Regions from separate parts of the Shewanella sp. SP1S1-7 genome, predicted to be linked through region 2. Evidence: predicted binding sites of a transcription regulator. Region 2 holds the regulator's gene; each other region holds the start of a gene.
The links. The regulator LexA, encoded in region 2, represses DNA repair genes until DNA is damaged. The targets are predictions, from matches to a motif close to TACTGTATNNNNATACAGTA.
Positions count from the first base shown of each region.

Region 1: the regulator LexA is predicted to act here: its motif matches at 1,654-1,673, upstream of dinB (DNA polymerase IV).
Region 3: the regulator LexA is predicted to act here: its motif matches at 2,191-2,210, upstream of dinG (ATP-dependent DNA helicase DinG).

Region 1 is NZ_JAUOEU010000015.1:66,891-71,183, reverse strand. It holds gene Q4Q49_RS13060 (methyl-accepting chemotaxis protein) at 1-1,507, shown strand, start outside; gene dinB (DNA polymerase IV) at 1,697-2,773, shown strand; partial or broken gene Q4Q49_RS13050 (LysR family transcriptional regulator) at 2,817-3,723, opposite strand; gene Q4Q49_RS13045 (DMT family transporter) at 3,816-4,293, shown strand, end outside.
Region 2 is NZ_JAUOEU010000004.1:185,459-189,751, reverse strand. It holds gene plsB (glycerol-3-phosphate 1-O-acyltransferase PlsB) at 1-1,866, opposite strand, end outside; gene lexA (transcriptional repressor LexA) at 2,027-2,647, shown strand; gene Q4Q49_RS05325 (cell division inhibitor SulA) at 2,644-3,156, shown strand; gene coxB (cytochrome c oxidase subunit II) at 3,559-4,293, shown strand, end outside.
Region 3 is NZ_JAUOEU010000009.1:83,423-87,715, forward strand. It holds gene Q4Q49_RS09590 (DNA polymerase II) at 1-2,113, opposite strand, end outside; gene dinG (ATP-dependent DNA helicase DinG) at 2,234-4,293, shown strand, end outside.

The DNA.
Region 1 (4,293 bases), on a different contig from region 2:
TGCGAACGATGGTTCAATTTCTGCCACGGTTAAAACCCCCGTTTATGCGGCGAATGGTGAGCTGATTGGCATTGGCGGCATGGATATCTTGATTGATACCATTGGTAAATCCCTGCTGGCACCGATTAAATACCGTGATTTTGGCCAAGCTTTCCTGATGACAGACGAAGGCAAGTTGGTGTATTTCCCTGGTTTTTCAGAACGTTTCCCGCCGGGTTCTTTGGCGAATCAAGTGGATACTCAGTTTAAGGACACATCAGGATTTTCTGCATTACGACAACAGATGCAAAGGGAAGCGCAAGGGTTTGCTAATGTTACTTTTAATGGCGTGCCCCAACGGGTGAGCTTTGTGACTGTGGGCGGCGATTATCCCAAACAAAAGTGGCACTTAGCCTTTATGTTGCCCCACGAAGTGATTGAAGCACCAGTGACCGCCGCGTTCTGGAATGCCAGTATGGTCGCCATAGGTATCATGCTGCTAATGGGCGTGACGGTATGGTTGATGTTGCTGCCCTTTAGACGCCAGTTAGCTAAGTTATTGGATGCGATGGAAGATATCGCCGAAGGTGACAGTGATTTATCAAAACGTATTCTGATGGATCGAGAAGACGAGTTAGGCAAACTTGGCGATGCCTTTAATCGCTTCGCCGAGAAAGTGCAGCATATGTTGTTGGATACGCGCAGCTTAACCCAAGAGGTTGGCACGGGCGTTATTGATGCGCGGCAGATCTGCGACTTAGCCGTGTCGTCGGTCTCATCGCAAAAGCAGCAGATAGATTCGGTGGCTACCGCCGCAACGCAAATGGCGCAAACCAGTCAAGAAATGGCTGTCAGTGCACAACGGGCGAATGATTTTGCCCAGAAGGCGCAAACTCAAGCCCACGATGGTACACAGATTGTTTCCCGTGCGACCGAAGGGATGAAAGCGCTGTCACAGCAAGTGATCGCCGCGGCGAAAGTGATTAAACACTTACGCAATAGCTCAGAGCAAATCGGTGAAGTCTTGAGCGTGATCCGTAACATTGCTGAGCAAACTAATCTATTGGCATTGAATGCGGCGATTGAAGCGGCGCGTGCGGGTGAGCAAGGCCGTGGCTTTGCTGTGGTGGCAGACGAAGTGCGCACGTTGGCATCGCGTACCCAAGATTCTACCGCCAACATTCAAGGCATTATCCAAACCTTGCAACAAAGCGCATTGCAGGCTGAGCAAGTGATGGAATCGGGCGTTGAGCAAGCGAAAGCGGGGCAAGAGCTAACGACTCAGGTCGAAGCGGCACTGAATGATATTGCGACGGCGATTATGTCAATCCAACAGCAAACGGTTGAAATAACCGTAGCAATCGATCAGCAAGCCGTGGCGGCCGAGGAAGTGGCGCTCAATGTCGATAATGTGCGGGGGTTGTCGGATCAGTCTTTGCTTTCGAGTCAGGACTTGTCGCAAAGCTTGCAAGGCTTTGAGGATATGACCCGCGCACTTACTCGTAATATCGGCCAATTTAAGATTTAAGCCTGAGTTGGTCAGTGAACTATTCGCTCACTGACCATCAGCTCAATCACGGCATTACTCATAGTGCACTCACAAAAGGAGCTTAGGCTCCTTTTAATTTTAGGTTTCCCGCCAGATCCCCGCTAAATTGATGATGAACACTTGATTACTGTTTTTATATACAGTATTTTGGCGTTGGAGGAATTCAACGTGCGAAAAATTATTCACATCGATATGGACTGCTATTTTGCGGCAGTGGAAATGCGCGACTTTCCCGAATACCGTGGCAAGCCTTTAGCTGTGGGCGGTAGCAGCGATCGTCGTGGTGTTATCAGCACTTGCAGTTACGAGGCACGTAAATTCGGTGTGCGTTCGGCGATGGCGACCGCTTATGCCTTTAAGTTGTGTCCCGATCTCATTTTGGTTCCTGGGCGGATGCAGGTTTATAAAGAGGTGTCGCTGCAAATTCGTGAAATTTTCTCCCGCTATACCCCATTGATTGAGCCGCTTTCTTTAGATGAAGCCTATTTAGACGTGAGTGAGTGCCAACAATATAAGGGCTCGGCGACCTTGATTGCGCAGGCCATTCGCCGCGATATCTTAGCCGAAACTGGGTTAACCGCTTCGGCAGGCATAGCACCGGTGAAGTTTTTGGCTAAAGTTGCCTCGGATTTGAATAAGCCAAACGGCCAATATGTGATTACCCCAGAGACACTCCCTGATTTTGTTAAAACCTTATCGCTGCGTAAAATTCCCGGTGTCGGCAAAGTCACCGCCGAAAAGCTCTCCTCGCTTGGTCTCAATACCTGTGGTGATGTGCAAGCCTATTCTAAACCTGAGTTATTGGCGCGATTCGGCAAGTTTGGTGGTGTCTTGATTGAGCGTTCCCAAGGAATTGATGAGCGGGGCATTTCCGCCGATAGGGAGCGTAAATCAGTCGGTGTTGAAACTACGCTGGCGAAGGATATTTATAGTCTAGAGCAGTGCCAGCAAGTGATGCCGGGGTTGATCCAAGAATTAGCCCTACGTTTGAGCCGCAGCGCTAAAGAGCGCAAAATTCACAAGCAAGTGGTCAAACTCAAGTTTAATGATTTCAAGCAAACCACTATTGAGCATCGCAGCGATGAAGTCTCGATTGTGATGTTTTATGATCTACTCGCACAGGCAATGGAAAGGCAAGAGGGCCGCGGCATTCGACTATTGGGTATTTCGGTCGGCCTCGCCGATTCTATCCTCGCAGTGCCCGAAATCCCAAATGCCCAGACTCAGCTTGATTTAGCGCTCTAGGCGTTTACTGAGTCGATACGCCGCAGACTCATGCCTGAATGGCTCAATAAGCCTCGGGTGGATTCGCCAACATAAAATCAATTAACAGTCTGACCCGCAAGGGTAAATTGTCCCGATCGCGATACATCAAGTAGGCGGTGCGCGGAATACCTTGCCATTCTGGCAGTATTTGAACGAGCTTGCCGCTTTGTATCTGTTCACTCGCCATGCTGATGGGTAATAGTCCAATACCGAGTCCCGCCACGACAGCCTGACTGGCGATCGCCATATCATCGACGGCTAGTTTGATGTTACCCCTCGGCTCAAACTCGAAATCTTGCCCAGTGATATTGTGCTGTAAACGCCACGTTTTTGTGGGCTTAGCGATGATAACCGGATGCAGATCCAGTTCTTCTATGAATTGCAGCGCATGCCACTGGGTTGCCGATGTGCTGGCGCAAAGCACAAAGCTAATCGTGGTGAGTGGCCTTGCAATCCAATCGGGATCTTTAGGTTCACCCACTCGAAAGGCGATATCGATGGCGTTTTCACTGACATCGATATTCATGTTCGACAGGCTTAAATCGATGTCGATATTGGGATAATGCCGTTGGAAGGCGTTGAGTGATTCACCTAGCCAGCGATAGGTTGTATTGATGGGCGCCGAGATCCGCAGTTTGCCAACCGCTTGATGTTTATCCGCATGCAACTCACCGGATACCTGGTTTAACTCGATAAACAGCGGGCCGCAGCGTTCGAGATAACGCTGACCTGTGGCGGTAAGGTTGACTCTATGGGCGTCTCTGTGCAGTAAACGCAGGCCTAATGATTGTTCTAACAGATTGATTCGACGGCTTAAGGTCGAAGGTGGAATGCGGAATGCTTAAGTGCTGCGCCGCGAGCTTAAAACTCCCTTGTTGTGCCACCACCCAAAATAAACGCATATCGTCTAAGGAATAATTAAGTTTCATATTTGGAATTTAAGCTCTCAATCTTGTTTGTTTTAATAATATATGAAACTTATAAACTAAGCTCAATCCCAATTACCTCCCTAGAGTCCGATATGAAATCCCATACACCTTACATGACAATTGTTTGTCTACTGATTTGCGTTTTTAGCTGGGGCAGCGTGTTTCCCATTGCTAAGCGAGTGCTGGAGGAGATGTCAGGGGAATCCCTCGTATTCTGGCGTTTTACCATTGCGGCGGTGACTCTGGCGTTATATATCGTTTTTACTCGTCAGGCTTGGCCCAAATTGAGTTTGGCGCAATACATTGTCATAGCGCTAGTAGGCGTGATTGGTGTGGGCGGTTTAAATCTGGCGTTATTTAATGGCCTGCAGCATACCTCTGCAGCTAATGGCGCCTTGATTATGGCGCTCAGTCCGCTGGTGACTTCAATCGTCAACGCGTTATTACAGCGTGAATGGCTCAGCAGACAACAAGTGTTCAGCTTAGTGGGCGGTTTGGCGGGCGTATTGCTAGTGATCACTAACGGCAGTGTGCAGCAATTACTCAACTTTAGTTTTAACCAAGGTGATG
Region 2 (4,293 bases):
CACAATAAATAAGTGAATGATATTGTTACGATAGTAAGTCATAGACACAGCCTGACTCGCTTCGATAGACACGATTTCACCTAAAGGATCGGCACAAACAACAAACTTATTCAGCTCTAAACCTTGCTGCACTAAATGCTTACCATCACCTTCGGCAACCGAAGTATAAGTAGTGTAAGGCACTTTTTTGAGTAGGGTCAGATACAGATCAAGCTGACGCTCCAACAGACTGCGCTCTAAGGCATTTTGATCTGTGGCCAGCAACACTAAACTCGTCAAGGTCACCGAACTCGCCGCCGCCGCATCGTTGATATTTGTCATCACTCGATTCGCTAGCACGTTTACCGCTGGCGTTAACCAACTCGGTTTTTGCTCAGGATCATCGGCTACCTCATTACGCCAGTTTGGCGCACGCTCATTTAAGAAGTTTTGCAGGGTAATGGGCTCGCCAAAGTTCACATAACCTTGGCCGAAATTACCCAGTTTGCGGATCGCGCCAAACACTTGCCACACAGATTCTTTTTTCTTTTTCTTACCGCTTAATTCTTTATGGTAAGTCGCTACCTCCATCACATGGTCGTAGCCTAAATATACAGGCACTAGCGTGACTGGACGCTCGATACCGCGCAGCACGCTGTTCATCGTCATAGCGATCATGCCAGTTTTGGGCGCCAATAGACGCCCCGTACGTGAGCGGCCGCCTTCGGAGAAATATTCCACCGAATAACCTTTAGCAAACAGTTGATCTAAATATTCACGGAATACTGCGGTATACAGCTTGTTGCCATTAAAACTACGGCGGATAAAGAAGGCACCACCGCGACGGAACATAGGTCCGGCGGGCCAAAAGTTGAGGTTAATACCGGCAGCAATGTGCGGCGGAACCATGCCTTGATAGTACAAAATATACGATAACAGCAGGTAATCCATGTGGCTGCGATGACAAGGCACATAAACAATCTCGTGACCATCGTGGTGCAACTGGCGAACTTGCTCGGCGCCTTTAATGTTGATCCCGCTGTAAAGCTTGTTCCACAACCAAGTTAAAAAACGCTCAGCAATACGCACTAAACTATCTGAGTAATCTGCTGCGATTTCATCAAGGTACTCAATAGCCGTCTCGCGCGCTTGGGTCTCAGAAATCTTTTTGTTGGCCGCTTCTTCTTGAATCGCTTTACGCAGCGACTCGGATTTGAGCAACGAATGAAATAGTGCTTGGCGATTTGGCAACACAGGTCCAGTCATCACCTTACGTTGACGACGGAAATGCACCCGCGCGACCCGCGCTAACTTATGAGCGATCCCCATGTCAGTGCCGTGTTCGTCGGCCATGTATCGCAGGGATACCGCATTCGAAAATTGTACGAAGTTATGTCGACCTAAGAACAAAATCATCAAGCACTTGCGCAGCCAAGTCGGGTTTTCCCGCTCAAACACAGCCGCCTTCATAGTGTCGTCTTCTTTCCCTGGCGTCCGGCCCCAATACAGGCTCACGGGCACCAGTTGAATGTCTAATTCAGGGCGTTCCTTATGCACGGCCAACAAACGCATAAAGCATTCGAGGAAAGGCTCGTTACCGGCACGCTCGCCAAACAGCGGCTTACGCCCTTGAAGGCAGACAACCCGAGGCGCAATCACACCGTTTGCCACTAAAGGCTCATAGGGGCTCGGCAGTCCTAACTTAGCCGTAATTTCGCTCAGGGCAGCGATGTCACTCAGCGATTCCGTTTTCATCACATAAGCAAGGGGTCTGGAGGCATCCAGATTCAGATCGGCAAAGGGATCCTGAGGCACAACAATAGTGTGCACTAAGTGTTTTTGGATCCAGCGTAATGATTTCAACCAAAGAGAGTCGTGTTTAGGCATTATTCTTATGCAATTAAGTACGTTTACTAGCCCGGTAGAATACCAGACTATGGGTAATATTCGCTAATTCTCTCCAACATAGCTAAAAAGTGGTTAATACTTGCGCTGCAAATAATACTGTATATACTAACAGTAACTGTATAGAAAAACAGGAAATACCATGAGACCTTTGACGCCACGCCAAGCTGAAATTTTAGAGCTAATTAAACGAAATATTGCCGATACTGGCATGCCACCCACACGGGCAGAAATCGCGACCCGTTTAGGTTTTAAGAGCGCCAATGCGGCTGAAGAGCATCTTAAAGCGTTGGCGAAAAAGGGCTGCATTGAGATCATGCCAGGCACATCGCGGGGCATTCGTCTGACTGCGGAAGTCGAAGAAGTAACTGAAACAGGTTTACCGCTTATCGGTCAAGTAGCTGCTGGCGAACCTATTCTCGCCCAAGAACATGTTGAACAGTACTACCAAGTCGACCCAAGCATGTTCCATCCCGCCGCCGATTTTTTACTGCGGGTTAAAGGCGACAGCATGAAGAATATTGGCATTCTCGAAGGAGATTTGCTGGCAGTTCATAAAGTACAACAAGCTAGAAATGGTCAAGTGGTTGTCGCTAGAGTCGACGACGATGTCACTGTTAAACGTTTCGAAAAAAAAGGTAATGTGGTCTATCTACACGCCGAAAATGAAGACTATTCCCCGATTAAAGTGGATTTAGGCTATCAAAGTTTAACAATTGAAGGACTCGCCGTCGGTGTGATCCGTAATGGAGATTGGCTATGAACAAACTACTTGGCAATGCACCCCGCCACCCGGGCTTGTGGCTCGATGAAGTCCGTGATGCCGACTATGACTGGCACCATGCACCTATCGCCTGCATGCCAACGAAGACTCAAGGTCGCCAAGAATTAATCCATCTGAGCGCGCAACTCGCCCAGTTAAGCCAACAGGGCCGTTGGTTAGTGCTCATCAACCCGCCGAGTATTGGCTACAAACAAATGCTCGCCAATGCAGGCGTGCGTATGGATAGAGTCTTGCTGGTGCACGCGAAAGATGAAGTGGAAACCCTGTGGGCGATGGAAAAAGCCTTAACAAGTGGTACGTCCAGTGCGGTTATTACTTGGACCCAATCATTAGATGCACGCGATAATCGTCGCCTGCAAATTGTCGCTAAAAGTGCCCGCGCCATGGGCATAGTGCTAGAAGACGTAAACAGTCACTTACATGGCGACGTACGCATTGAGCAAGGTAGCCTCTTCGGCCAACAATCTTTTTTTAGCGCTGTACATTAAATATTCATTTAATTTTTTACCTTGAAAGCCGCCTCGCCTATGAATGTGAGGCTTTTTTTTGGCAATTTTTCAGACAATTAGATAAATAAGTGATCTTGATCAATATTTAAACAGCAAGTATGGTTGGTTTAGTCGGCGATGATATATCGCCGCCCGTGGCAAATAAATCGAGCCGTAATCGAGTTCAAAATGCCACTAAAAATAGAGAACAGATTTATTTCAGTCGTATGTGCCAGCGTGGCTAATACCAGCAGTAATAATACTTAATTAAAAGTAACAGCCGCCAACGCACGTTGAAGTCAAAAAAGCTTTTTTGGGAACTGAAGAGTTTGCATAGAGTTGAGACTTACTGTGTTGCTCTTCTTTGTAGTTGCTATTCGCAATTGGCAGAGGAGAAGTCTTGTGAAGCAATTGTTGTATTGTTTACTCGTGGTGTTATTCGCACCACCGTTGGCCGCCGCGGACATGCGGTTCAACATGACCCCTGGCGTAACCGAGATCAGTGGCAAGGTTTATCACTTGCACATGACCATCTTGTATATCTGCTGCGCCATTGGCCTTGTGGTCTTTGTCGTGATGATTTACGCCATGATCAACCACAGAAAATCCAAAGGCGCTGTCGCGTCCCACTTTCACGAAAGCACTAAAGTTGAAATCGCTTGGACGATTCTGCCATTTATCATTTTGATCTTAATGGCGATTCCTGCGACAAAAACCTTAATTGCGATGGAAGATCCCAGCGACGCCGATCTGACCGTTAAAGTCACGGGTTCCCAATGGAAATGGCATTACAGCTATTTCGATCAAGACATTGATTTTTACAGCATACTCGCAACCCCTAGAGCACAAATCGACGGTACCGAAACCAAGGGTGAACACTACCTATTGGAGGTCGATAAGCCGCTCGTTCTGCCGATAAATCGCAAAATCCGCTTTTTGATGACCTCTGAAGATGTCATCCATTCATGGTGGGTACCTGCTTTTGCCGTGAAGAAAGATGCCAACCCAGGATTTATCAATGAGGCTTGGACTCGCATCGACAAACCCGGTATTTACCGTGGTCAATGCGCCGAACTTTGCGGTAAAGACCATGGTTTTATGCCGATCGTAGTGCAAGCCATACCCGAAGCCGAGTTT
Region 3 (4,293 bases), on a different contig from region 2:
CATCAAGCAGTTTTTCAAACACGCTGGCTAAATAAACACTGATATCCCTTTGGTTAAACATTCGCTCATAGAGTGACTCTTGGACTTTGCGCGCTAAGGGGCTCCAATCACTACGCACTTGTTCCATCCCTTTAAAGGTGAGCTCAAGTTCATCGCTCGCATTGCGCCACGCGCCAACATAACGTTTTTTACTGCCTTCTAATGAACCTCTTAAGGTTGGCATAAAGAACTGCTCGTAATGCCGCTCAAACTGTAACTCGAGAAAACTCTCAACTTGGTGATCAGCACAGATCTTAGCCTGCCACTTAGCATTGATATCCTGCGCCAGAGTGTTACCTAAGGCGTTAATGTCTGATAGATCAGGCTCGCTGCCAAGCCACACAAAGGTCGAATCCGTATCGCCGTAAATCACTTGATAGCCCATCTCTTCTATCCATGCGCGGGTTTGTTTCATGATTTGATGGCCGCGCATCGTGATCGAACTTGCCAACTTGGCATCATGGAACACGCAGCCTTGAGAGCCTAAAACCCCATACAGCGAGTTCATGATAATTTTTATCGCTTGGGATAACGGCGCATTGTGCTCACGCTTAGCCTTTTCGCGCTGCTCAGATAAGGTTTGAATTAGCTTAGGTAAAATAGGCTGTTGCCGACTGAAACGGCCACCGAGAAACCCCGCAACACATTCAGACTCGGGCAACTGCAAGCCTTCAATCAATCCCTTAGGGTCGATCAAAAAGGTGCGAATAATGGAGGGATACAGACTTTTAAAATCGAACACTAAGATGTGTTTATAAAGACCCGGCACAGAATCCATCACGTAACCACCAGGACTTTCAACGCCCTGACTCACAGGCTCTGCAGGAGCGACATATCCCGCGCGATGTAGATGCGGTAAATACAAATGATTAAACGCCGCCACTGAGGCCCCTACACGTCCCAGTTCTAAACCTGTCAGTTCAGCACGCGCGAGGGCAAAATCCCACAATTGAGTGTGAGTAAAAATATCCCATACTAGGCGGCTATCGGTAAGATTATAATGCGCTAAGGCTTGTTTATCGGTCTTAAACAGCTGGTCAATTTCTTCAACGCGATTATCGACGTTATGAATGGCCTTGCCTTCACCTAATAGTTGCCGCGACACAAATTCCAACGAGAAACGCTCAAAGTGGTAAAAAGCGGCTTTAAGCCAATCGATACCATCGAGTACCACACGGCCCGGTAAGACTAAGGTTTCTGGGCGAAACTTATTGTCAACTTTCCAATCGAGCTTAGCGCCACCGCGGCCAATAGTGAGCGGAATCCGGTGTAATAATGCACGGCGTGACAACAGCGCGAGATCGAAACTCACCACTGACCAACCGATAATAAAGTCAGGATCAAACTCATGGAACCACGCAATTAATCGATGGATCAGCGCCGCTTCATCGGCCACCCATTCAATATATTCGGGGGAGTTTGATTCAGCTTCGCCCACCATAATCACTTTTTCATAAGTCTGCTTGAGGCTGCCTTGCCCCACGTCTCGGCCACTGTCTTGACCATATAGCGCGACCGAATAGAGTAAGCCCTCAAAGCTGCATTCAAAATCCAGTGAGATACAGCGTAAATTCACCGCCGTTAAAGGGGCAATACTCTTAGCCCGCTCGGCGATAAACACGGGCAGCGAGTTAGCCTCAAGACTGTCGCTAGTCGGCGCAGAGAAATGCCCTAAAAATGCCACATCCAGCGCCACAAACCGCTCGATTAAATAACGCTGTTCAGGGCGAATATCCGCTTCAAATAAAGGGATATCGGCATCTTTTGCGATGCGCTGTAAGGTACGTAAGCTGTTGCTCGATTTAGCATAAACTCCACTGACGGAGCCGCCTTTAAAGCTTTTGAGCGCTAACGGCACAAACCGCAATGCTTGACCCGGCGTTTGTAACTGTAAAGCCGCCACATCCGTTTGATGACAAAAACAAATGTGTTCAGTGCCTTGCACTTCCACCAGCACAGGACCTTGGGCGGTCGCCAGATAATACTGCAACACTAAACTCCCATGACGATGAATCGCATGGCGTGTTAAGACTCGACCTTGTACACTAACGGCCGTTGTTGCCTCTGGCTTCATCGCATGGGTTCCCAAATCGTATAGCTACTCAATTTAAATGCCGCCAAATGGCAGAAAAGTTTCTTAGGCTATGCAATCACTGTTATTATGTACAGCATTAATTCGATAAAGTAGTGACGCATGTTACCTGACAATGTAAAAACCCAGATCCGCGCCATCTATAAGGATATCGCTACCGCCTTGCCTCATTTTAGGCCGCGCCGCGAACAAAACTATATGGTGGCGGAAATCTCTAAGACCCTCGCCGGCGACTATGACAAAGATAGACGCATCATAGTGGTCGAAGCAGGGACTGGTATCGGTAAATCATTGTCTTATATTCTCGGTACCATTCCACTGGCATTAGCGAGCAAGAAAAAAGTCTGTATCGCCACCGCGACCGTCGCCCTGCAAGAACAATTACTGCATAAAGACTTGCCCTTCTTCCTTGAGCAATCCGGCTTAAATTTCCGCTTTGGCCTAGTCAAAGGTCGACAACGTTATGTGTGTCTATCGAAACTGGCGATGCTCATCGGTGACGACAACAGTACACAAATGGCCATGTGGCAAACTAAGCCTGACAATAGCCAAGTGGCTATGATGCATGGCCTGTTAAAAGACTATAACGAAGGTCGCTGGAACGGTGAAATCGATACCTTAGCCGTGCCGCTGCCCGATCATCTGTGGCAACAAATCGCCTGCGACAAACACAGCTGTCATCGCCAAGTCGCCAGCCACAGAAATTGCCCGTTCCATAAAGCCCGTGAAGATGTCGATACCTGGGACGTGCTCATCGCCAACCACAGCTTGTTATTTGCCGATTTAGAATTAGGTGGCGGCGTGATTTTGCCCGATCCCGAAGACGTGTTTTATGTTATCGATGAGGCACATCACTTACCCATTGTGGCGCGGGATTTCTCCAGCGCACAGGCCACGCTGAGGGGTGCCTGCGACTGGCTCGAAAAAATTGGCAAAACCTGCGCTAAGTTACAAAACCAAATAAAGAGCAACAACATCATTGCCCCCGCGCAGGCGATGCAAGATCACTTAGGCGATCTTATCGCCCAGCTCAATCAAGTGGCCCACTACTGCGATACCCAGACAAAGCACTTTGCTAATCCTGAAAACCGTCTGCGTTTTGAGCACGGCAAACTGCCTGACTCATTACTCATTCTGGCTGAAAACCTTGCAGTGACCTCTAATCTTGCCCTCAAACAGTTTAATAAAATGCTGTCACTGTTGGCAGAGGCGATTAAAGATGGCGACATTCCTAAACATCAATCCGAAGCACTATTAGCCGAAACCGGATTTATGCTGCAAAGGCTCGAGAATCTACAAAAATTGTGGAAGATGATGGCCAAGGAAGATAAACATAAAGGTGCACCTATGGCGCGCTGGGTTGAGCTCATCACAGGTAAACAAGTGGATTATCTGTTTAGCGCCTCACCTATCGAAGTCGGCTTTATGCTGGAATCCATGCTATGGCAGAAAGCCGCGGGCGTAGTTTTATGTAGTGCCACGCTGCGCGCACTCAATAACTTCGACCATTTTGTGCATCAAGTCGGTTTATCACTCAACGATGGCAGCCGTTATTTAGCCTTACAATCGCCCTTCGATTATCCCAATAACGCGACACTTTATTTACCCAAAATGCGCACTGAGCCGACGGACGATGCCTATACGGCTGAACTTGCGGAGCAAATCGTCACTCTGATTGAAGGAGAAATGGCTACCTTAGTGTTATTCGCCTCCTACTGGCAGATGGAAAAAGTGGTTGAATTACTTGAAGGTAAACTCACCACTGAGCTGCTTATTCAAGGCAATGCGCCACGGCAACAGTTGTTAGAGAATCATAAAGCTAAGTGCGATAAAGGCGAACCGAGCATATTATTCGGCACCGGCAGTTTCTCCGAAGGCCTCGACTTACCCGGCGATTATCTGACGAACTTGATCGTCACTAAACTGCCCTTTGCGGTGCCAACCTCGCCCGTTGAGCAAGCCCATGCGGAATATGTCAAAGTCAAAGGCGGCAATCCCTTCTTGCAACTGACTATCCCAGATGCTTCACGTAAGCTTATTCAAAGTTGTGGTAGATTACTGCGTAAAGAGCAAGATTATGGCCGAGTCACCATTTTAGATAGGCGGTTAGTTACTAAACGCTATGGCAAGTCCTTGCTGGACGCCTTACCGCCCTTTAGACG